One region of the Paenibacillus sp. FSL R7-0189 genome, then DNA from elsewhere that is predicted to be linked to it. Evidence: predicted binding sites of a transcription regulator. Region 1 holds the regulator's gene; each other region holds the start of a gene.
The links. The regulator Rex, encoded in region 1, represses fermentation and respiration genes when NADH is low (regulators of the CRP and FNR family bind a similar motif). The targets are predictions, from matches to a motif close to TTGTGAAATATTTCACAA.
Positions count from the first base shown of each region.

Region 2: MKY63_RS06965 (flavocytochrome c) is a predicted target of Rex. The motif match lies at 3,623-3,640, and genes of this name have one in related genera.
Region 3: MKY63_RS09345 (phosphoketolase family protein) is a predicted target of Rex. The motif match lies at 3,236-3,253, and genes of this name have one in related genera.

Region 1 covers NZ_CP150223.1:4,764,915-4,772,429, forward strand. The annotation lists gene panB (3-methyl-2-oxobutanoate hydroxymethyltransferase) at 1-168, shown strand, start outside; gene panC (pantoate--beta-alanine ligase) at 169-1,059, shown strand; gene panD (aspartate 1-decarboxylase) at 1,052-1,435, shown strand; gene MKY63_RS20775 (hypothetical protein) at 1,549-2,190, shown strand; gene dinG (ATP-dependent DNA helicase DinG) at 2,317-5,178, shown strand; gene MKY63_RS20785 (redox-sensing transcriptional repressor Rex) at 5,309-5,962, shown strand; gene MKY63_RS20790 (amidohydrolase) at 5,949-7,250, shown strand; gene MKY63_RS20795 (DUF5590 domain-containing protein) at 7,423-7,515, shown strand, end outside.
Region 2 covers NZ_CP150223.1:1,620,534-1,628,048, reverse strand. The annotation lists one part of gene MKY63_RS06970 (IS3 family transposase) at 201-654, shown strand; one part of gene MKY63_RS06970 (IS3 family transposase) at 654-1,558, shown strand; gene MKY63_RS06965 (flavocytochrome c) at 1,731-3,521, opposite strand; gene MKY63_RS06960 (histidine kinase) at 3,794-5,380, shown strand; gene MKY63_RS06955 (response regulator) at 5,355-6,137, shown strand; gene scfA (six-cysteine ranthipeptide SCIFF) at 6,703-6,852, shown strand; gene scfB (thioether cross-link-forming SCIFF peptide maturase) at 6,975-7,515, shown strand, end outside.
Region 3 covers NZ_CP150223.1:2,190,062-2,197,576, reverse strand. The annotation lists gene guaD (guanine deaminase) at 1-1,144, opposite strand, end outside; gene MKY63_RS09360 (GyrI-like domain-containing protein) at 1,264-1,962, shown strand; gene MKY63_RS09355 (hypothetical protein) at 2,078-2,266, shown strand; gene MKY63_RS09350 (GntR family transcriptional regulator) at 2,354-3,076, shown strand; gene MKY63_RS09345 (phosphoketolase family protein) at 3,370-5,751, shown strand; gene ltrA (group II intron reverse transcriptase/maturase) at 6,382-7,515, shown strand, end outside.

The sequences.
Region 1 (7,515 bases):
CGTTTTGTCAAAACCTATGCGGATGTGGGTAATGTAATCCGTGAGGGCATCAGCCAATATGTGAAGGAAGTGAAGGAACGTTCCTTCCCAGATGAAAGTCACGTTTTTAATGCAGATGTAACGGTTTTGGATTCTTTATATGGCGCTGCAAGAAAGGAAGGAAAATAAATGAGAGTCGTCAGAAGCATTGAGCAGCTGCGCGAAGCTTTGGAGTATATGAGACAAGGCGGGCACGCCCCGATTGGGTTCGTTCCTACGATGGGATACTTGCATGACGGACATGCCAGTCTGCTTCGCCGGGCTGGAGAAATGAGCAACACAGTGGTAATGAGCATTTTTGTGAATCCTTTGCAATTCGGGCCAAACGAGGATTATGATTCCTATCCGCGTGACGAGCGTCGAGATTTGGAACTCGCTGAACGTGAGGGAGTAGATATTGTATTTATCCCCAGTGTGGAAGAAATGTATCCGCAGCCTACTCGGACTACGGTCTCGGTCTCGGAGCTTACTACCCGGCTTTGTGGGGCTTCCCGCCCTGGGCATTTTGATGGTGTAACCACAGTGGTTAATAAATTCTTCAATATTGTACAGCCGGATTATGCTTTCTTTGGGCTGAAGGATGCTCAACAAGTTGCTGTGCTTCGCCGAATGGTGTCCGATCTTAATATGAATGTCGAAATTATCCCTTGTCCGATCGTTCGTGAAGGGGATGGACTTGCACTCAGCTCACGTAACGTATTCTTGTCTCCAGAGGAGCGTAGTCAGGCATTGGTGTTATCTCGTTCCTTACGTGAAGCACGTCAGTCCATTGAAGAAGGAAAAGTAAGAACCGTTGCTGAAGTGCGGGAATTGTTGACATCGGTTATTTCCAGCTCTCCTCTAGCGGTGATTGATTATGCGGAGATCCTAAAATTCCCTGATCTTGAAGGATTAGAGGATGAAGCTCTTTTATCAGAAGTGGATGGGGAAATTATAATAGCGCTCGCCGTGAAGTTTGGCAGAACACGCTTGATTGATAATAATGTATTTATTCCAAAGGAGGTTGCTGCACTTGTTTAGACATATGATGAAATCCAAAATTCACCGCGCAACAGTAACGGAAGCGAATTTGAACTATGTGGGCAGTATTACCATTGATGAGAGCTTGATGGAAGCCGCGGACATTCTTGAGAATGAAAAAGTTCAAATTGTGGATAACAATAATGGTTCGCGACTGGAAACCTATGTAATCCCTGGACCGCGTGGAAGCGGAGTGATCTGTCTTAATGGTGCCGCGGCTCGTCTTGTTCAGCCGGGCGATACAGTAATTATCATTTCGTATGCGATGTTGTCCTCGGAAGAACTGGATTCACATAAGCCAACGGTGGTATTCGTGGATGAGAATAACAAACCAGTGAAGCTGGCTGATCATGAATTGCATGCTACAATCGCTTAATGTATGGACTTACGCCATGTAATGAATGGCAGGGATGAAAGACCCCGATCTCGCAGAAAATGAAGTCAGGCAAGCTGAACTGATTTCATCTTCAGTAAGGGGGGGGATAGCCCATGTTTCAACATTTGTTTGCTGAAATGAACAAGGTGCTTCAGGAGATCGTAACAGATTACCCTACAGCGGAGGGTGCCCGCCGGAATGAGCTTTTATGCAATTATAATATGCTGCATAGACTGAGCGATAAAGTGATGGATGAATGGCTCGCTTTTGCTGAGAAGCTTAGTTCCTTTCGCGAAAGTACGGATTTTACAGCAGTGGTCGAAGAGGAAGTGCCGGAACAGGAAGCACCAGAGCTGTGTATGGATTCCTTTGTAAGAGGTCAGGGGTATTATAAGCTGCTGATGTATGGAAAGTGTATTGATCAGTTTAAAGAAGTTATTGCGCAATACCCGGATAGCTTGGCTGCTCGATTATATTTGGCCATCTCTTATCTGCAGGAAGGTGACGGTGAGTCCGCTTGGAGTCATCTGAACCATATGCTGGGCTTGATACGGGAAACCAAGCTGAAAGCCATGGTTTATAATGCTTTAGGCTGCATACGAGCCTCACAGGAACGTTTCAATGAAGCGCAGGAATTGTTTGATCTTGCTTTGCAGCATGATCCTGCGCTTCCGGAACCAAACGTTAACTTAGAGGTATGCCGCCGTCGTGGAGGGAAGCTGCATTTTGGAAATCAGCTGGTTTCCCTTTTGTAAAAGAATAACGGTTTTGGAAATTTCCATTCAAGCGATGCATCCCCTGAACCAGTGGTGTGCATCGCCTTTTTTCGCAACTTCTGTTATGCTGATTAAGAGTCTCAATTGAAAGGGAATAGAATTATAATGAAATTTGCCGTGCTTGATTTTGAAACAACAGGAACCCAATCCGTGGGTGAAATTATCCAGGTTGGCCTTGCAATTATAGAAGAAGACCGGTCCATCTCCCGGGTATATGGTTCCTATGTCAAGCCCGGAACGCCGATTCCTCCTTTTATAACAGGTCTGACGGGGATTACCGATGATGATGTGAAGGATGCGCCTGAGCTGGATGAGATGATGATGGAGCTTGTTCCGCTCTTGGATGATGTTGTGCTCGTAGGGCATAATGTCGCTTTCGACTTCCATTTTTTACAAAATGCTTTAGATCGTTGTGGTTATTTGCCATTTCAAGGGCGGATTTTGGATACGATTGATTTTCTGAAAATTTGCTTTCCTTCGCTCACATCTTATCAGCTAGGCTCTGTCAGCGCTCATTTTGGAGTGACGCATGATCGTCCGCATCAGGCAGATAGTGATGCACTTGCGACTGCTTTAGTGCTGCTGAAATGTCTGGAGGAGCTCTACGAGCTGCCGCTGCTTACGATCCAGAGACTCTGTGAGTTGTTTACCGAAGAGGATAGTGATCTGGGCTGGTACTTTGATGGTCTGCTGCGAGAGCGGGAAGCGGAGACGCTACAGCCCGAAGGTGATCTGACTTTCTATCGTCAATTAGCGCTTGCAGTAGGAGACTGGACGGAGTTAGCGCCACCTAGAGATGAGCATGCTGAGAATCCGCTAGCGAATTTATCTTTTACTGATTATATGGACGAAGTAACCAAACGACTTAAAGACACATTACCGCAGTATGAAAGCCGGGAAGCTCAGGATATTATGATCAATGAGGTGATGACGGCACTTGCCGAAGACAAACACCTACTGATTGAAGCGGGCACAGGAACCGGTAAATCGCTCGGTTATTTGTTGCCTGCCATTTATCAAAGCGTTCGCACCAATGAAAAAGTCATGGTCAGCACTCATACCATTAATCTGCAGGACCAATTGCGCGAGCGGGATATCCCTTTGTTAACGCAGGTAGTTCCTTTTCCGTTTAAAGCTGCTATTTTTAAGGGAAGAGGACATTATTTGTGTCTGCGTAAGTTTGAGCATAAAATTAATAAAAAGGACTTTATAAGCCCAAGGGAAGATGCGCTTACTGCCGCTCAGATGATCGTATGGCTCACTCAAAGTGAATCAGGGGATGATGAAGAGCTGAATTTAAGCGGCCGGGGCGGTGATTTCTGGGAGACGGTGGCAAGCGATACCGATTCCTGTCTGGGCCGTTCTTGTCCGTGGTTCCGCAAATGTTATTATCATAGGGCTAAGCATGAAGCTGGGATTGCTGACGTGGTCATTACAAACCACTCTAAGCTATTCGCAGATGTTAAGGCTGGGCACCAGCTGCTTCCGGCTTACGAGCATCTTGTCATTGATGAAGCACATCATTTAGAAGATGTGGCTGGTAAACATCTTGGCATGCATATGAAGCATTTCACTGTGGCACACACGTTATCGCGACTGTATAAAGATAGCCGAAACGGACAGCTTCCTGCTCTGCGCCAGATATTACAGTCGTCAGGCAGTGAAGAGGCTTCAGAATGGAGCGGAGTCATCGATCGGATTTACCCGGATCTGCTTACCGTCAAAGAAACCTGGGATGCACTCAGCGACAAGCTGTTCAGCCTTTTGCCGGAACGCAGTGATGCAGGGGCGGGGGAAGCGGGACAACTGGTTATGCGGTTGCTTCCCGCCCGTAAGCCGAAGGATTGGGATGAATTAGTTGCGCTAGAGAACACTATGAATCTGACGTTAAGCGATATCATCCGTAAGGGTGATAAAATGCTTAACGAGATGCGTGACCAGGAAAGCCAATCCTCAGCAGACAGTCTTGTTACTGATATTAGCGGTTTATTTAAGGATTTGGCTTCCATCCGTGAGCAAGTAAGATTCTTTATGGGGCTGAATGACGATAATGTAGTATATTGGCTGGAGGCAAATGGAAATTACCGCAGCAAATCACTACAGCTGTATGCCGTCCCTGTGGATGTTAGCAGCCAGCTTAAAGAGTTGTTCTTCGATAAGAAAAAAAGCATCGTGCTTACCTCGGCGACGCTGTCTGTAGATAAATCTTTTCAATTTATGATTGATAATCTCGGACTTAACGAAGCTGCGGAAGAGGGACGTCTAATGACCTCACTCCTTCCATCCCCCTTTAAGTATCGCGAGCAGGCACTGCTAGTTATACCGCGTGATTTTCCTAGTGTGAAGGGGAGTGTGGGCGATGCTCGATTTGTCGATACACTCGTACAGTCATTATCGGAAGCTGCTAAAACAACACGTGGGCGGATGCTGGTTCTGTTTACTTCTTATAAAATGCTGCGTCAGGTATATGATCCGCTTAAAGAGGCTTTAGCCTCACAAGAGATTACGGTGCTTGGTCAAGGCGTGGAAGGTGGCAGCCGGAGCAAGCTGATCCGCCGCTTTCAGGACAGTGCAGCATCCGTTCTGCTGGGGACGAGCAGCTTCTGGGAAGGTGTAGATATTCCAGGTGAAGCACTGACTTGCCTGGCCATCGTGAGACTTCCGTTTCAACCGCCGAATCACCCGTTGGCGGAAGCGAAGTCTGAGTTATTGCAGGCCCAGAAGAAGAATCCGTTCATGAAATTATCTGTTCCTCAAGCGGTTATTCGTTTTAAGCAGGGATTCGGAAGACTGGTTCGCACGGCGCAGGATCGCGGAATAGTTATTGTTTATGATACGAGGGTTATTGAATCTCATTACGGGAAGTATTTCCTTTATTCATTGCCTGGTCCCAAAATGGAGCATATGCTTACTGATCAAATGGTCCCTCGCATAGCGGAATGGCTAGAGGATGGCGGCGCTTCTTAAAACGCTCGTCTTCAGTTTAGCTCCTCCTTATCCTTAAGGGCGGTGTGTTACAGTACCGTCCTTAATAAGGAGAGGTAGACGTTTGAATATGGATTTTCACAAGAACATTACTATTTTTAGGAGGGAAAATATGAAATCGGATAAAATATCAGAAGCCGTTGTTCGCAGACTGCCTGTGTACTTGCGTTTTTTGAATGATCTCCAGAATCGCGAAATATTAACAGTTTCCTCTCAGGAACTTGGGCAAAAGCTTGATCTTAATCCCGCACAGATTCGTAAGGATTTAGCATATTTTGGTGACTTCGGCAGAAAAGGTATCGGCTATGATGTAACGTATCTTATTGAGAAAATCCGTCATATCCTGAAGCTGGATCAACAGCTTAATGTAGCTTTAGTTGGAGCAGGTAATCTCGGACATGCCTTGTCTAATTACAATGCATATCTCAAAGATACTATGAAAATCACGGCTATATTTGATTCGTACGCTCCTAAGGTTGGACGTAAGATCAACTCCCTTACTGTGCAACCGATGGATGAACTAGGCAGCACAATTCGTGAGCAAGGTATTCGCATTGCCATTATTACCGTACCTGATTCAGAAGCTCAAAATGTAGCAGATATCCTCATTTCTTCTGGGATTGAAGCGATTTTGAACTTTGCCCCTGTGATTCTGAAGACACCACCGAATATCCGGGTGCATGCAGCTGATTTTACAACTGATCTGCAAAGTCTTGCTTATTACTTGCGGGATGGAAAGGAAGAAAGCGAACATGAACAACAATAAAACGATAATTAAGGGCGGGTATTTTCTGACTCCGGGAACGGATGAGCCGGTTCTGAGTGGATATATGACTATTGAAGATGATTTAATCACTTACATAGGAAAAGAAGAGCCTCAGATGGAAGCTGGAGTGCAAGTGGTTGATGGCAGCCGTCTGCTGTTCATGCCTGGACTTGTAAACACACATGGTCATGCGGCGATGTCTTTGCTGCGTGGATATGGAGATGATTTAGCGCTACAAGTGTGGCTTCAGGAGAAAATGTGGCCGATGGAGGAAAAGTTCACCGGTGATGATGTATACTGGGGAACCTCCTTATCTGTATTGGAAATGCTGAAGGGTGGAACTACGACCTTCCTCGATATGTATGATCATATGGACCGAGTAGCCGAGGTAGCTGAGTTATCAGGTATCCGTTCCGTATTGATGCGTGGTGTGATCGGGTTATGTCCAGAGGATGTACAGAATCACAAGCTTGCGGAAGCGATTTCTTTTGCCCGTAACTGGCATGGAAAGGCTGACGGTAGAATTACTACTATGATCTCGCCACACGCCCCTTATACTTGCCCTCCTGCCTTCCTGGTTAAGTTCGTGCAGGCAGCGCATGATCTGGATTTACCGATGCATACGCATATGTCCGAAACGAAACGTGAAGTGGAACAAAATGTGGCGGATTACGGGTTGCGTCCTGTAGCTCACTTAGAGAAGCTTGGAATGTTCACACGTCCCTCGATAGTTGCACATGGTGTTCATTTAAATGATGAAGAGATTGAGATCTTGGCTCGCCATAATGTGGGTGTATCTCATAATCCGGGCAGTAATTTGAAGCTGGCTAGCGGAGTGGCTCGGGTTACTGATCTTCTAAAAGCTGGTGTGAAGGTGTCTCTTGGCACGGATGGCGCGGCAAGTAACAATAACTTGGATATGTTTGAAGAGATGCGGCTTGCAGCTCTCATTCATAAGGGTGTCAGCGGTGATCCAACGGCTGTCCCTGCTCCAGAAGCTCTGCGTATGGCTACAGAATATGGCGCGCAGTCCATCTTTTTAAATAATGTAGGCAGACTTGCTGTAGGGATGAAAGCTGATTTCATTGCTATTGATATCGATCAGCCGCATTTGCTGCCACACACAGATCTGTTGTCTCATGCAGTTTACTCTGCTAGCGCTAAGGATGTTGAGCATGTGTGGGTGAATGGTAAACAGGTCATCAAGCATGGACAATGCTTAACCCTGGATGAGGAAGCTATCCGGCGTAAAGCGCAAGAAGCCTTCGAAGGTTTATTGAAGCGTTAAGTCTGGAGAATAACGAATAAATAATAGGCTGCGACTTTTTGCTTTTAGCAAAAGTTGCGGCCTTTTGTGCATTTTTAAGACTGGGAAAGCTAGAAAATTATGAAATTTTGGATAAACACGCAGGTGTGTTATATAATCAAAAAAGATATATTACTAGAAAGGGAGCTGTACCTTGAAGAAAAGGAAAAAATGGATCCTCCTGGGGTCAGTTCTGATTCTGCTCCTGGGGTTTGGACTTATCCAGTTCTATGCCTATATTATGAAA
Region 2 (7,515 bases), 3.1 Mb from region 1:
AGGAAATTTGAAGGGACCCTTGTCAAGTAGACACTAAATAATTGGGCAATTTTAATTCCACTAACGGAAAATGATAAAAGAGCAGCGAGTTAGACGAGCGTCCTAGGCTCCAACATAAAAAACCGCCCTGTTCGCAATGTTGCTGATGAACTGCACCCCAATTGTTAGACACAACTAACATTTGGAGGTGCAGTTTTTTTATGACCAGGTACAGTACAGACGAAAAAATCCAAGCTATTATGCGTTATAAAAAGGGATCCGAGAGCTTGAAAACCATTGCAAAATCAATCGGGATTCACCATTCTGTCTTTTCAAACTGGATTAGTCAATATGAGCATCATGGTGAAGAAGCTTTTAAAAAGGGCTATACATCATATCCTGCACAGATTAAACTAGACGTACTTAATTATATGAACGAATTCGGGACGTCTGTTAGAGAAACGGCTGCGATATTTAATATTGCGAGTCATAGTACCATTTTAAGCTGGCATAGAAGCTTAGAGTTACATGGAATGGACGCCCTACAACCAAAGAAGAAGGGGCGTCCATCCATGAAAAAAGAACCTAATAAACGAAAGATTCAAACGTTAAAAGAAGGGTCTGTTGAGGCATTACAAGCAGAGGTAGAGCGTTTGAGAATGGAAAATGCATATTTAAAAAAGTTGAATGCCTTAGTTCAAAACAAGGAAAAATCACCAAACAAGACAAAGCACGAGTAGTCTATGAACTAAGGAACGAATTTTCGGTGAAAGCACTCCTGCAGCTAGCAGATATCCCTCGTAGTACGTATTATTTCGTGGTAAAAACGTTTGGTATGCCCGATAGAGATAAGGAGCTAAAAGACGTTATTCAAGCGATTTACGAGGAGCATGAGGGGCGTTATGGTTATCGTCGTATTCGTGACGAGTTAGAGAATCGAGGACACCATGTGAATCATAAAAAGGTACAACGCTTGATGAAGGTATTGGGTTTAAAGTGTGTGGTACGTATGAAGAAATATCGTTCCTATAAAGGGACGATTGGCAAACTCGCACCGAACATATTAGAACGTAACTTCCACGCTGAGAATCCAAATGAGAAGTGGGTTACGGATATTACAGAGTTTAAATTATTTGGAGAAAAGCTGTACTTATCTCCAATTCTAGATCTATATAATGGTGAGATTATTACGTATACAATCGGTTCAAGGCCGGTCTACTCGCTTGTTTCAACGATGTTAGATCAGGCATTCCGACGATTAACCGATGAAGATAACCTCCTTATTCATTCTGACCAAGGCTGGCACTATCAGATGAAGCAGTATCGTCATGCCCTTGAAGAAAGAGATATCAAGCAAAGTATGTCCCGTAAAGGTAATTGCTACGACAACGCCATCATTGAGAACTTCTTTGGTATCATGAAATCTGAATTTCTATATTTAAAGGAATTCGAAAGTATCACACATTTCAAACAAGAGCTATCAAAATACATCGATTATTACAACAACAAGCGAATTAAGGCAAAACTAAAAGGCCTGAGTCCGGTACAGTACCGAACTCAGGCCCAACAAGTCGCTTAATTATATACCTGTCTAACTTTAAGGGGTCACTTCATTCGCAATGTTGCTAAACAGGGCGGTTTGCTATGTCATAGAGGGCAGCTTGAAAGTTTGCAGTCAACCAGCACTCTACAAGTTATCTTGCACGTTTTTAAGGCTAACTCTTAATAGAGCAGTTACACAAAAAATAAGATTACTCTGCTACAACTTGTTTGCCTGCAATCCGGCCGAATGTGAAGATATCAGCGATGGCATTACCGCCAAGACGGTTTGTACCATGAATGACCCCTGTTACTTCACCTGCAGCGAACAACCCAGGGATGACTTCGCCTTTTTCATTCAAAACGCGAGTCTTCTCGTCGATCACCAAGCCGCCCATTGTATGGTGAACGGAGGGTACAGCTTTTTCGATGTAGTAAGGGCCTTTTTCAAGAGATTTCAATCCACCGCGATGTTTGAAATCAAGGTCTTTACCTGTTTTCGCATAATCATTTACTTTATTAATCGTTTCTTTCAAAGTGTTCACGTCAATTTTAAAGAAATCAGCCGCCTCTTCAATCGTATCGGCTTTAAAGAGCAAGCCTTGTTTAACGAGTTGATCGTATTCGTCTTGATGAACTTCGATCGTTTTACCAATATCCTCAATGCCTTGATTCCATAATTGATACGTATATCCACCCGTTTGGGCAAGAATTGCTTTAGAAATAACGTCACGACGTTCTAATTCCTCAACGAAGCGCTTGCCTTCTTGGTTAATCAGGATCGCACCATCGAAGCGGGAGTCTGCAACCAGGGAAATAACACCTGTCTCAGGATTACAGATTGGATACGTTTGAATACTCTCCATGTTTGTCAGTTTGGCGCCAATCGTTTCTGCCATAACGATACCGTCACCTGTAGATCCTGGTGTATCGGTAGTCATATATTTTTCATCCATTGTAGGGTTATACTTCTTACGCATCTCTACATTGGATCCAAAACCACCGGTAGCGATGATGACGCCTTTGTTCGCATGGAATGTGATCTTGTCGCCAGTACCCGAAGTCGCAGTTACACCTGTTACTTTGCCGCTTTCGTCCTTCAGCAAGGTTTCGGCTTTCATATTCGTTTTGATCGTGATTTGATCAGCGTCTGTTTTGGCTTTTAACTTAGTAATCAATTCAACACCTGTATGACCTACAGGAATCAACGCACGTTTTCTGGAATGGCCACCAAATTGGAACAGATGATCAGGTAAGAACTCTACCTTGATATCATCGCGCAGCCATTCGGCAGATGCTAGAGCATTGTCGGCAAGAATACGAACCATCTTTGGATCCCCGAGGTTGTCTCCGCCTTTCATCGTATCATTATAGAACAAGTCAGCCGTGTCATCTGTGATGCCAAGAGCACGTTCAACCCAGTTGTCAGGCGCATTCATCTCACCACCGGAGATCAATGTGTTGCCGCCAACAGCTGGCATTTTCTCGAGCAGAACTACATTAGCTCCAGCGCTCTTCGCTTCGATAGCCGCACTAAAGCCAGCACCCCCGGCACCGATGACGACAACATCATAGGTTTGCTCGACTTCTTCTTTGTCTTTGCTTCCACTGACTGCAGCGCCAGCGACAAGGGTAAGTCCAGACTTCGTAATTGCATCTTGAATGGCTTCGAGATATCCTTTGCTTGTAACTGTAGATCCGCTAATGGCATCAACTTTTGCGCTGTTAGTTGCCATGACCTCTTGCTTGAGCTGCGTATAAACAGGTTCTGCAAGTACTTCATTTTCCTTATGCTCTGTCACTTTAATGTCAGTGATCTTGTTATCTAATAAGGAGACTTGTACTTTAATATCGCCATGTTTACCTTGCCCAACTCCTTCAAAGACTTGAACTCCGTTTGCATCTGCAGCGGGCTCTGCATCTTTACTGCCGCAAGCAGCAAGCGTGAACATAAGACTGAGGACTAGTAGAATAGATAACAGCTTTTTCGTGTGAGTTCGCATAATATCTCCTTCATTCTGTTGTGGATTGGTTACATACACTAGGGAGAGGAAGATTTGCTAGGCAAATCCTTTATCTCTAGCCTAGACATGAATGTTATTTCATGTGAAAATATGCACAAGACCTATTATAGATTTAGTACAGCATTATGTATTTGCACAGATTAGTGTTTTTTTGTCTTTTTCGGGCATGTAAGAAACGGATATTGTGAAGGGCTATGATTACAATGAAATCAATTCACTTAAAAATTACGTTAATCGCAGGAGGCTGCTTCTTGCTGCTGTTCGTTGCATTGCTTGTAACAATATATTTGGAGATGAACCATACGGTTGTCCCTTTGAATAAGAACTTAACGCAGCAAGTGGTTACTGCACGCAGCGACCAGATTGATTATTGGTTTAATCAGCGCATTGGAGAGATAGACATGCTTGCTTCTCTAGCTTCGGACCATCAGTGGACACGAGATGAATTGCTGCAAGAGTTCGATAAGTTCGAGGCGAAGAAGAAAGTAGAGTACGAATCCATACGCGTGGTGGATATTCACGGAAATTCCTGGTCAGCAAGGGACAAGCCTTTTTCGATACTAAACCGACCCTACTATCGAAAACTGCTGAATTCAGATTCCAATTATGTGGTAAGCAATCCGATCGTATCCAAAGCGAATGCAGCCGAAATCGTTGTCATTCTTTATCGCGTGAATCCATCGGTGAATGATGAGGTAGCTTATATTGCCGCAGCCGTCTCCGTCAAGAAGATGAGGGAGATTGCTCAAGATGTAATGCTATATGACCAGTCAGGCCAGCTTATCGTCGATTGCAGAGAGCTGGGTGAAGAAGATGGAGCGGAGGATACAGCAGATAAGAAGAACATGAGTGTATTTGAGGCTCCAATTCAAAATGTGGAAGGCTGGAAGTTAGTACTCAAAGTACCGAATTCAAGTCTATCGTTAGCGGTGATCAAAACCCAGCGGACTGCATTGCTGGTAGGCGTTCTTATCGGTAGTGCGTTTATCGTCTTTCTGGTGCTGCTTGCTTCTTCCATTATTCGTCCAATTCAGTTGCTTCGCCAGGTAATGGAAAATGTGCAGAACGGCAACCAAACCATACGAGCAGATGTTACGCGCTCGGATGAGATCGGTGATCTTGGACGAAGCTTCAATGACATGCTTGTTCAATTATACGCTGTGGAGCAGGACCGAAAGGAGATGGAACTCAGACTGATTCATGAGCAGATCAAGCCGCATTTTTTATACAACACATTGGATACGATCCAGTGGATGGCAACGGAACATGGAGCAGACAATGTGGTGGAGATGGTGGAAGCGCTTAGCGCGTATTTCCGATTAGGGCTTGGCACAGGCAGTCCCTACATTCTGCTTGATCAGGAGTTGTACCATGTCGAGAGTTATCTTCATATTCAAGGTGTGCGATATGAGGAGATTCTGGACTACGAGCTTCGATATGATGAAAAGCTTGCTCAGTGCCAAGTTGTTCGCTTCATACTGCAGCCTTTGGTGGAAAATGCGATTTATCACGGGATTAAGCCACTTGGGGATCAAAAGTGCAAAATTTCGATTACAGCATATAAACAGGCCGATTATTTGGTCATTAAGGTTGAAAATAATGGGGTTATGATTCCGGAAGAGAAGCTTGAGCAGATAAATCAAGCCCTTCTTGATGATACATATGATCGTTCTGCCACAGGCTTTGGGCTATACAGTGTAAACCATCGCATTCGACTAGCTTACGGAGTGCCATATGGCCTTGCAGTGAAGAGCGAAGATGGCATTACCGTTATGGTCATTCGAATACCTTTGGACGGGGAGTGGAATGAAGATGTGGAAGATTGTCATCGTCGATGATGAAACGATCATTCGCAAAGGCTTGCGACAATACATTGAGGAGAGTCCGTATCTTTTTGAGGTTGCAGGAGAAGCGAAAAGTGCAAACGAAGCATTGAATATGGTGGAGGAAGCCCCACCACATGTATGTCTTGTGGACATCAACATGCCGAATATGAATGGGCTCGATCTGATGAATATATTGCGCGAACGCTGCCCGTCGGTTCTGGTTGTCATCATCAGCGGGTACGATAACTTTGAATATGCGCGTCAAGCCGTGCAACTGCAAGCATTCGATTATGTATTGAAACCTGTGCCGAAGAGTGATCTGAACAAGCTGCTTCATCGGATCGATGAGCATCTTCAGGTAAAATATCCTTTGCATTCACATGAAGGCAGGGTGGATAAGGAGCGGGAGCTTCCCGGGTATACAGGGGATGGAACAGTGCTTATCCAAAAAGTGACCGAGTATATTGACAGTCATTATCAGGATCCGGAGCTGTCTATTACTCGAGTAGCAGCACTATTTCATATCAACCAAACCTATCTTAGCAAGCGTATGAAGCAAGAAATCGGTGCTTCATTCCTTGACTATGTCACTGAGCTTCGGATATCGAAGGCGAAGGAGATTCTGGATGACGTAATGCCGAATATCAAAATCGGGGATCTGGCCGTGAAGGTAGGGTATAAGAGCCAGTACTATTTTAGTCGTGTGTTCAAAAATAGAGTCGGCTCAAGCCCCTTAGAGTACAAAAAGCATCCGTTCGGTTATGGATAGGAGGGCCATTCTCGTCCCTCTGCAGCACGCCATAGATGTTATGCTCGGAGCCGCCTTCTATCAAAACGGTTGGATTTTAAACATGAGCGAGAAGATGAAGTTAAAGCATCCAATTGTGCAATATTTTTATGAACTAAGGCGTCAAGAGCAGATAAACTGTCTGGAATTGTCTTAGGGCTCCTCATATAAGTTTGTTCACATTGTCCACCCACGCATGTGGAGAGTGTCGCTCTACTGGTAAGGAAGGATACAGTGCTATGAAATCCTTATATTTATTGGACTTTACGGACAAGTATGAGAAAAAATGTTGTTAAAGAGATGGCATCATTGCCGTCTCTTTTTTGTTTCACTTTTTTAGCATTGCTCTGACTCTGGTTCCCGCTACCGCATCCTACGATCAAAAGCATGAACGACTGCACGAAAATTAGTGTTGATGCTTATGTTTAAGTCCTCTCTACTCTGCTGGGTGACGGGAATCATAGACGTACTTACGTGAGGTTGCTACGATGTTCCATGGAAATTAAGTGAAAGTGATCACAAGAAATTACAGAAGGAGTTATTTATCGTGAAAAGAATCGTAACACTGAGCACCCGCAAACTGATGGATACCGCAAAACACGGCGGATGCGGCGCATGCCAGACCTCTTGCCAGTCCGCTTGTAAAACTTCCTGCGGCGTTGCAAACCAGAAGTGTGAAAATGCAATGAACAGATAGGATTCGGAATTTTACCGCCCATTGCTCTGCTGATGGGCGGCTATTTTTAAGAAATGGATACTATCCCTAAAGGATGGCGAAGCCGTTTCTACTAGTGTGCAAAAGGAGCTTGATTAGTAAGTATGATTCATCAATATAAACTAAACGGATACAATATCGTGCTCGATACCTATAGTGGCTCGGTGCATGTTGTTGATGACCTAGCATATGAAATTATAGCGGATTATGAGAAAACTTCTGTCGATCAAATCGTGACAATGATGTTAGAGAAATATAAGCATGATTCCAGCATTTCTGAGAGTGAAATTCGAGAAACCATCGTGGATATCGAGGCGCTTATAAATGATGGACAGCTCTTTACAAAAGATGAGTATGAGAATCTCTCGCTTGATTTAAAAAAACGAAAAACTTATGTCAAGGCACTCTGCCTCAATGTTGCGCATACCTGTAATTTGTCATGTGACTATTGCTTCGCTAGTCAGGGGAAATACAACGGAGATCGAGCAATCATGAGCTATGAGGTTGGACAAAAAGCTATCGATTATCTGCTTGAAAACTCAGGTCATCATCGAAACCTGGACATTGACTTTTTCGGCGGGGAACCACTTTTAGCCTGGAAAGTGGTTAAACAGATCGTAGCTTATGCAAGAAGCAAAGAACAAG
Region 3 (7,515 bases), 2.6 Mb from region 1:
TAGCAAGATAAAAGGATTCATGGATCGTAATCCGTGATCCGGGTACTCCGCGATTTGGTGCAGACAGGGAAGGATTCACACCATCCTCCAGCATTCTTGAAGACATTACGGCTTGTCTAATGTTATCGAAGAGACTAGGTGAAAAACCTCCGGAAATATCAGAGCCTAAACCAATCTCCACGCCTTTGGCATGGAAGTCAGCGATCGGAATAACACTATTGGCAAAATACGCGTTGGATATCGGACAATGAGCAATAGCTGTTCCTGTCTCTGCAAACAAATTCACATCATCTTCATCTAAAAAATTACAATGTGCCATTACAGATTTATCACTGAGCAGACCAAAATCATGCAAGGCAAAAGCATCGTTCTTCTGGAACCGTTCTTGCACATAACCGTGCGCCCAATCACTTTCACTACAGTGCGATTGAACATACGTATCATATTTAGCGGCTAGTTCTCCCAAGCCTTGTAAAGCCTCATTAGTGCAGCTTGGAATGAACCTTGGTGTCACTACCGGATATACGCCTTGTTTAGTAGATTTAGCGAGTTCTTGTACAGCTAGTATAAATTCTTCCGTATCCACTAGTGCGGTGTGGGTGTCGGAGTCGCGGTAATTCTCAGGATTTCCCTGCGGATCGTCCATAACCACTTTTCCAACGAGTCCACGTTGCCCTTTTTCCGCACATATTTTAGCCAATAATAAACTGGCCTCTTTATGCACCGTTGCAAAATAAAGTGCTGTAGTTGTTCCGTTTGCGAGCAAAGTGCCAACCACGTCATCGTAGACTTTTTTTGCAAAAGCCAGGTCCGAGAATTTAGACTCCAGTGGGAAGGTATAAGTATTTAGCCAATCATAGAGTGGAATATCTAATGCAGTTCCAGATTGAGCCCATTGTGGCGCGTGAACATGCAGGTCGATAAAGCCGGGCAAAAAATACTGGCCTTCAGCTAATACATGAAAATTGTCCTGACCTTGATAAGCATCAAGCAAGGGTTGATAGTCGGGGTGCTTCGGTGCAACAATCATTTCTATCATCCCATCCGTGTTGATACAGAAGAGATGGTCCTTTAAAATTTGAATTTCTTTTGGGGATAGGCTAGAAAATGAAGTGCCTAGGAATATTTGCATATATTTTCTCATGATTTCCGCCTTAATGTTCGTCTTTTGGTGTGCATTCGTTATTATAATCCGTGAAAAAGGATAAGTCCAGACCAAAAGTCGAATAAAGGCGTAATTGACGGATAGGAGGAGCGGAGGAATTGAAACCGAATATGACGCATAGACGTCATGTTCGCTATGCTAGAATACAGAAAAAGATAGGGGGAAGTAAAATGCCAAAACATGAATATAGAAAGCATGAAAAGGAGTTATATCAACCCAAAGCTAAGCCGCAATTATTAGAAGTTGGGAAACAGAAATTCATCTGTATAAAAGGTAAAGGTAATCCTAATCATGAGGATTTTTCAGAAAGAGTCGGGGTTCTATACTCTCTGGCCTATGCGGTGAAAATGATGCCTAAAAATGGATTTACTCCGGAGGGTTATTTTGATTATACGGTATATCCACTCGAAGGATTATGGGATTTGACAGAGGAAGGTAGAAATCACAAGGATTTAATAAAAGATGAATTACTATATACAATAATGATAAGACAACCGGATTTTGTAACAAGAGAGACGGTAGAAAGAGCTTTTGAGATAGTAAATAAAAAGAAACCTCACCCCCTATTGAAAGAGGCATATTTTGATGAATTAGAAGATGGCTTATCGGTGCAAATCTTGCATATTGGTTCATATGATAGTGAACCTGAATCATTCCAACAATTAAAAATGTTTATAGATGAAAACAATTATGTGCTAAAAACGCTTGTTCATAGAGAAATTTATCTGTCGGATGCTAGAAAAGTAGAACACGATAAGTTGAAAACCATTTTAAGATATAGAATTAATAAAAAATAGCAGGTCGGCTTCGATTCCTTTACGGTTATAGGAAATGAATGCGGTTACCATCTTGTGATATAATAGATGAAATCGATAGATAGTTTGAGAAAATTGGATTAGGAGTGTTGCCTGGATGAGAAGATACAACATTTGGCGCCCGTTGATGTTAATTATTGTTGCTGTACTTACAAAAAGCTTGGTCACTAACCTGTGCATTTTGTTTGGTATGCAGGCTGAAGCAGCGAGTAGTATGGGAACGCTGGGCATGGTCATTGCCGGTTTAGTGATGTACAATCGCATGACAAATCGCCGTCGTAAATAAGGTGGCCGGATAGATTATAAACGTCTGGTTATTATGTTATAGTAAAGATTGAAATAAAACTTGTATCGACCTGAAAAGGAGTACTTCATGACACAGTTTGTCTACAAACAAATTATTGATGACTTAAAAATGAAAATTTTTGCTGGGCAGTTTCCCGATATGAAATTACCGGATGAACGAACGCTTAGTGAAACTTATCAAGTGAGTCGTAGTTCTATTAAAAGTGCTCTGACTAAAATGGCAAATGCCGGCATTATTTTTAAAAAGCGTGGCTCAGGGACATTTATAAATCCTTTATACATAAAAAATGAATCTATTTTTAACTACGAAGGCTCTAATTTAGGTGTCACCGACAATTTTCAAATGAATGGGAAGAAGCCAAAGATTAAAGTTCTGAAATTCGAGGTCATTCCACCAACGGAAGAACTGCAACGGGATCTGTTTTTAGGACCACATGATTTTGTATACAAAATCGTTCGCTTGCGTCTTTTTGATGATGAACCCTTTATGATTGAAACGGGTTATATCCCAATCAAAATCGTGCAGAACTTAAATCAGACTATTATTGAAGGATCTATCTTTAATTATTTGGAGGATTCACGGAACCTGGCGGTAACCAAATCCTTTTTATCGATATCCGCAGAACCCTCTGAGGCTACGGATCAAGAGCTGCTGCATTTGCAGGCGAATGAACCAGTAAGCATTATGGAAGGGATTTTCTTTTTAGATAATGGCACACCCTTTGAATTCTCCCATATGCGCTTCCACTATAAATACTTAAAATTTAATACCTTTGTGTCCGTTCATTAAAAGTAAGACTGGGGAATTTTTCTCGGTCTTATTTTTTTTATTTTGCGCAAAATAGATGAAGGACGAGTAGCAAATATCCCCGCAAACTACAGCCCATATTTTTACATATATATTAATATTGACGTATTTTTACAGACAATTGACACCGTTTTTCATACTATGTTCATATTTTCACAAAATTGGACCGTATCATTTGTTGAAAAGGTTGAATTAATTTTTGGCGGCGGTATGATGTACTTGTGGAAGAAATTACTGCAATGTAGACACAGAAAAAATTTTGGGGAGTGGAAGAAATGGTATTATCCATGGATGTTGATTACTCATCAAAAACTTATTTAGAGAAGCTTGATGCATACTGGCGCGCAACTAACTACATCTCTGTAGGTCAACTGTATTTGAAAGATAATCCGTTGTTAAGAGAACCGCTGAAAGAAGCAGACGTAAAGATTAAGCCAATTGGACACTGGGGAACTATTCCCGGCCAGAACTTTATTTATGCCCATTTGAATCGGGTCATTACTAAATATGATTTGAATATGTTCTATATCGAGGGTCCTGGTCATGGCGGTCAGGTCATGGTTTCGAACTCCTATCTCGATGGTAGCTATACTGAAATTTATCCGGAAATTACACAAGATATCTCAGGTCTGAAGAAATTGTTCAAACAATTCTCTTTCCCAGGTGGAGTTGCTTCCCATGCTGCCCCTGAAACACCTGGATCGATCCACGAAGGTGGCGAATTAGGTTATTCTCTATCCCACGGTGTAGGTGCAATTCTGGATAATCCAGATTTAATCTCCGCTGTTGTTATTGGCGATGGAGAGGCTGAAACTGGCCCATTAGCGGCTTCATGGTTCTCCAACCGGTTCATCAATCCAGTTACTGATGGTGCAGTTCTGCCGATCTTGCACTTAAATGGTTTCAAAATCAGTAACCCAACGATTCTGTCTCGTCAATCCAAAGAAGAAATTACTGCATACTTTAAAGGTATGGGTTGGGAACCGTTCTTCGTTGAAGGCGAAAATCCTGATCTAATGCATCCAGAAATGGCTAAGGTGCTTGATACCATCGTAGAAAGAATTGAAGCGATTCAAAAGAATGCACGTGACAACAATGACCTTACGCGTCCGGTTTGGCCAATGTTGGTCTTCCGTTCTCCTAAGGGCTGGACGGGTCCAAAGCAATGGGATGGTGTTCCGAATGAGAACTCGTTCCGTGCCCATCAGGTGCCGATTCCAGTGGATCAAAAGAATATGAAACATGCTCCAGCGTTATTGGAGTGGATGAACAGCTATAGACCAGAAGAATTATTTGATGACAATGGTCGTCTGAACGCTGAACTTGCTGAGATTCTGCCAACTGGCGACAGACGTATGGGAATGAACCCAGTTACTAATGCTGGCAACCAGATTAAAGATCTAAACTTACCCAATTTCCGTAAGTTCGCACTTGATAATTCCAAACCAGGTGAAGTAATAGCACAAGACATGGCCGTTCTGGGTAAATACATGAAAGATGTTATCTCTCTGAACGAAGAGAACCGCAATTTCAGAATTTTCGGACCGGATGAAACAATGTCCAACCGTCTGGGACCTGTCTTTGAAGTGACGAAACGTCAATGGTTGGATCAAGTGATTGAGCCGAATGATGAATTCCTAGCTTCTTATGGCCGTGTTATCGATTCCCAATTGTCTGAACATCAGGCAGAAGGTTTGCTTGAAGGTTACGTATTGACAGGTCGCCATGGTTTCTTTGCAAGCTATGAAGCTTTCTTGCGTGTCGTGGATTCGATGATTACTCAGCATTTCAAATGGCTGCGTAAAGCAACAGATCAAAGCTGGCGTGCGGATATTCCATCATTGAATGTGGTAGCAACTTCAACTGTATTCCAACAAGACCACAATGGTTACACTCACCAAGATCCAGGTTTGCTAGGTCACTTGGCTGATAAAAAACCAGAATTTATCCGTGAGTATTTGCCGGCTGATGCGAACTCCTTGCTGGCTGTCTTTGACACCGTCTTAAATGACCGTCAAAAAATTAACTTGATCGTTTCTTCCAAACATCCTCGTCCACAATGGTTCAGTGCGGATGAAGCACAAGAGCTGGTGGATAAAGGACTGAAGATTATTGACTGGGCAAGCACCGATCAAGGTGGAGAGCCTGATGTTGTCTTTGCTTCTGCAGGTACAGAACCAACTATCGAAAGCTTGGCTGCAATCTCTATCCTGCATGAAAAACTGCCGAACCTTAAGATTAGATATATCAACGTGGTAGACTTGTTGAAACTGAGAAGTCAAAAATTAGATCCGCGTGGCTTATCTGACGAAGAGTTTGATCAATTTTTCACAAAAGATAAACCAGTTATCTTCGCTTTCCACGGATATGAAGGTCTGATTAAAGACTTGTTCTTTGATCGCCATAACCATAACCTGCACGTACACGGATACCGCGAGAATGGCGATATCACAACACCATTCGATATGCGCGTATTGAATCAAATGGACCGCTTTGACTTGGCGAAGGAAGCTGTTCTGAGCTTGCCTAATGCTAACGACTATAAAGCGATCGCAGATGAAATGGATGCTATCGTTAAGAAACATCACCAATTCATTCGTGAAGAGGGTATTGATTTGCCAGAAGTAGAGAACTGGGTATGGAAAGCTTTGAAATAAACGTATAGCCAGTACCATAGGAAGTAATACAAAAAGACACCTTTAGAGGTGTCTTTTTATTTGTGTGCGCCCAGCATGGGCGCTATCTATAGGGTTGAAGTCCCGAATGGCGAAGGCAGTAGTAGCCATTAGCTTAAGGCAAGGGTGTCCACCGCGAGGTGGAATCTGAAGGAAGCCAGCGGCAAATCTCCGGTCTGAGGAATACGAACTTCATACAAGGCTAACGTAGGCTGGATGAGGTTGCACAACAAACCAAAGTCCATACTGCCAAAGGCGTACGAGAGTAAATGAAGCAGATAGATGGAGAGGAAGATAGCGTTCTTACCTGGGGAGATCTGTGTGATAGGCGAGTATACTTCGTAACCCTACTTGTGAGAGTAGGCTGAGTGCACAGAAGTCAGCAGACGCCATAGTACGCAAGCTGTTGCAACAGCTGCGGAAGGGCTGAACATGGAATAGGATTTATACATCCAGGCGTTCAAGATGAGCGATGAATGCAGAAAAAAAAAAATCCGAAAGGACCTGACTGAAGAAGGAAACGGTGAATCCCGTGGGGGTCTTCAGCAGGGCGGAGTTCATCTTTGGCACAAATGGAAGGTATAAATCACGTAAAGAGAGGTTAAAAAAAAAATGTTGGAGCAACTGCTATCACGGGAAAATCTTCTGCAAGCCTTAAAGCGTGTTGAAGCGAATAAAGGAAGTCATGGCGTAGATGGGATGTCCGTAAAATCCTTACGAGAACACATCGTACAAAACTGGCAGACCTTGCGGCATGCCATAGAAGAAGGAACCTATGAACCGAGCCCCGTGCGCCGAGTCGAAATCCCGAAACCCGGTGGCGGAGGTGTTAGGTTACTAGGAATACCTACCGTGACAGATCGAATGATTCAACAAGCAATCGCGCAGGTGTTAACTCCATTGTTTGATCCAGAGTTTTCCGACCATAGCTATGGATTCCGTCCGAAAAGACGAGGGCATGATGCGGTGAGGAAAGCTCGAACCTTTATGAAAGAAGGCTATCGATTCGTAGTCGACCTAGACTTGGAGAAATTCTTTGATCGCGTCAACCATGACCGACTGATGATGAAGATTTCGGAGAAAGTGGAGGACAAGAAAGTTCTCCTGCTTATCCGCAAATATCTTCAGTCAGGTGTGATGGAGAACGGGTTAGTAACCCCGACAACGGAAGGTGCCCCGCAAGGCGGTCCACTGAGTCCGTTATTATCTAACATTGTCCTAGATGAGCTCGACAAAGAACTCGAGAAACGTGGGCACCGCTTCGTTCGTTATGCGGATGATTGCAATATTTACGTGAAAACGCTAAGAGCAGGAGAGAGAGTCAAGACAACGGTCACCCGATTCATCGAGACGAGGCTAAAGCTGAAGGTGAACCAAGTAAAGAGCGCGGTAGACCGTCCCTGGAAACGAAAGTTTCTAGGATTTAGTTTTAGTGTGGACAAAGAACCAAAGGTGAGAATTGCGAAGCAGTCCTTACAGAGAGTCAAGGTTCGAATACAGGAGATATCCTCTCGAAAGAGATCGATGAAGATGGAAGAGCGAATCAAGGAACTAAACCACTACCTCATGGGATGGTGCGGTTATTTCTCGCTGGCGGATACCCCAAGTACCTTTCGAGATATGGATAAATGGATACGAAGAAGGCTACGAATGTGCCTCTGGAAGCAGTGGAAGACCCCTAGAACCAAAGTCAAAAGACTTATATCCTTAGGGGTACCTAAGGATAAAGCCTATGAGTGGGGAAAT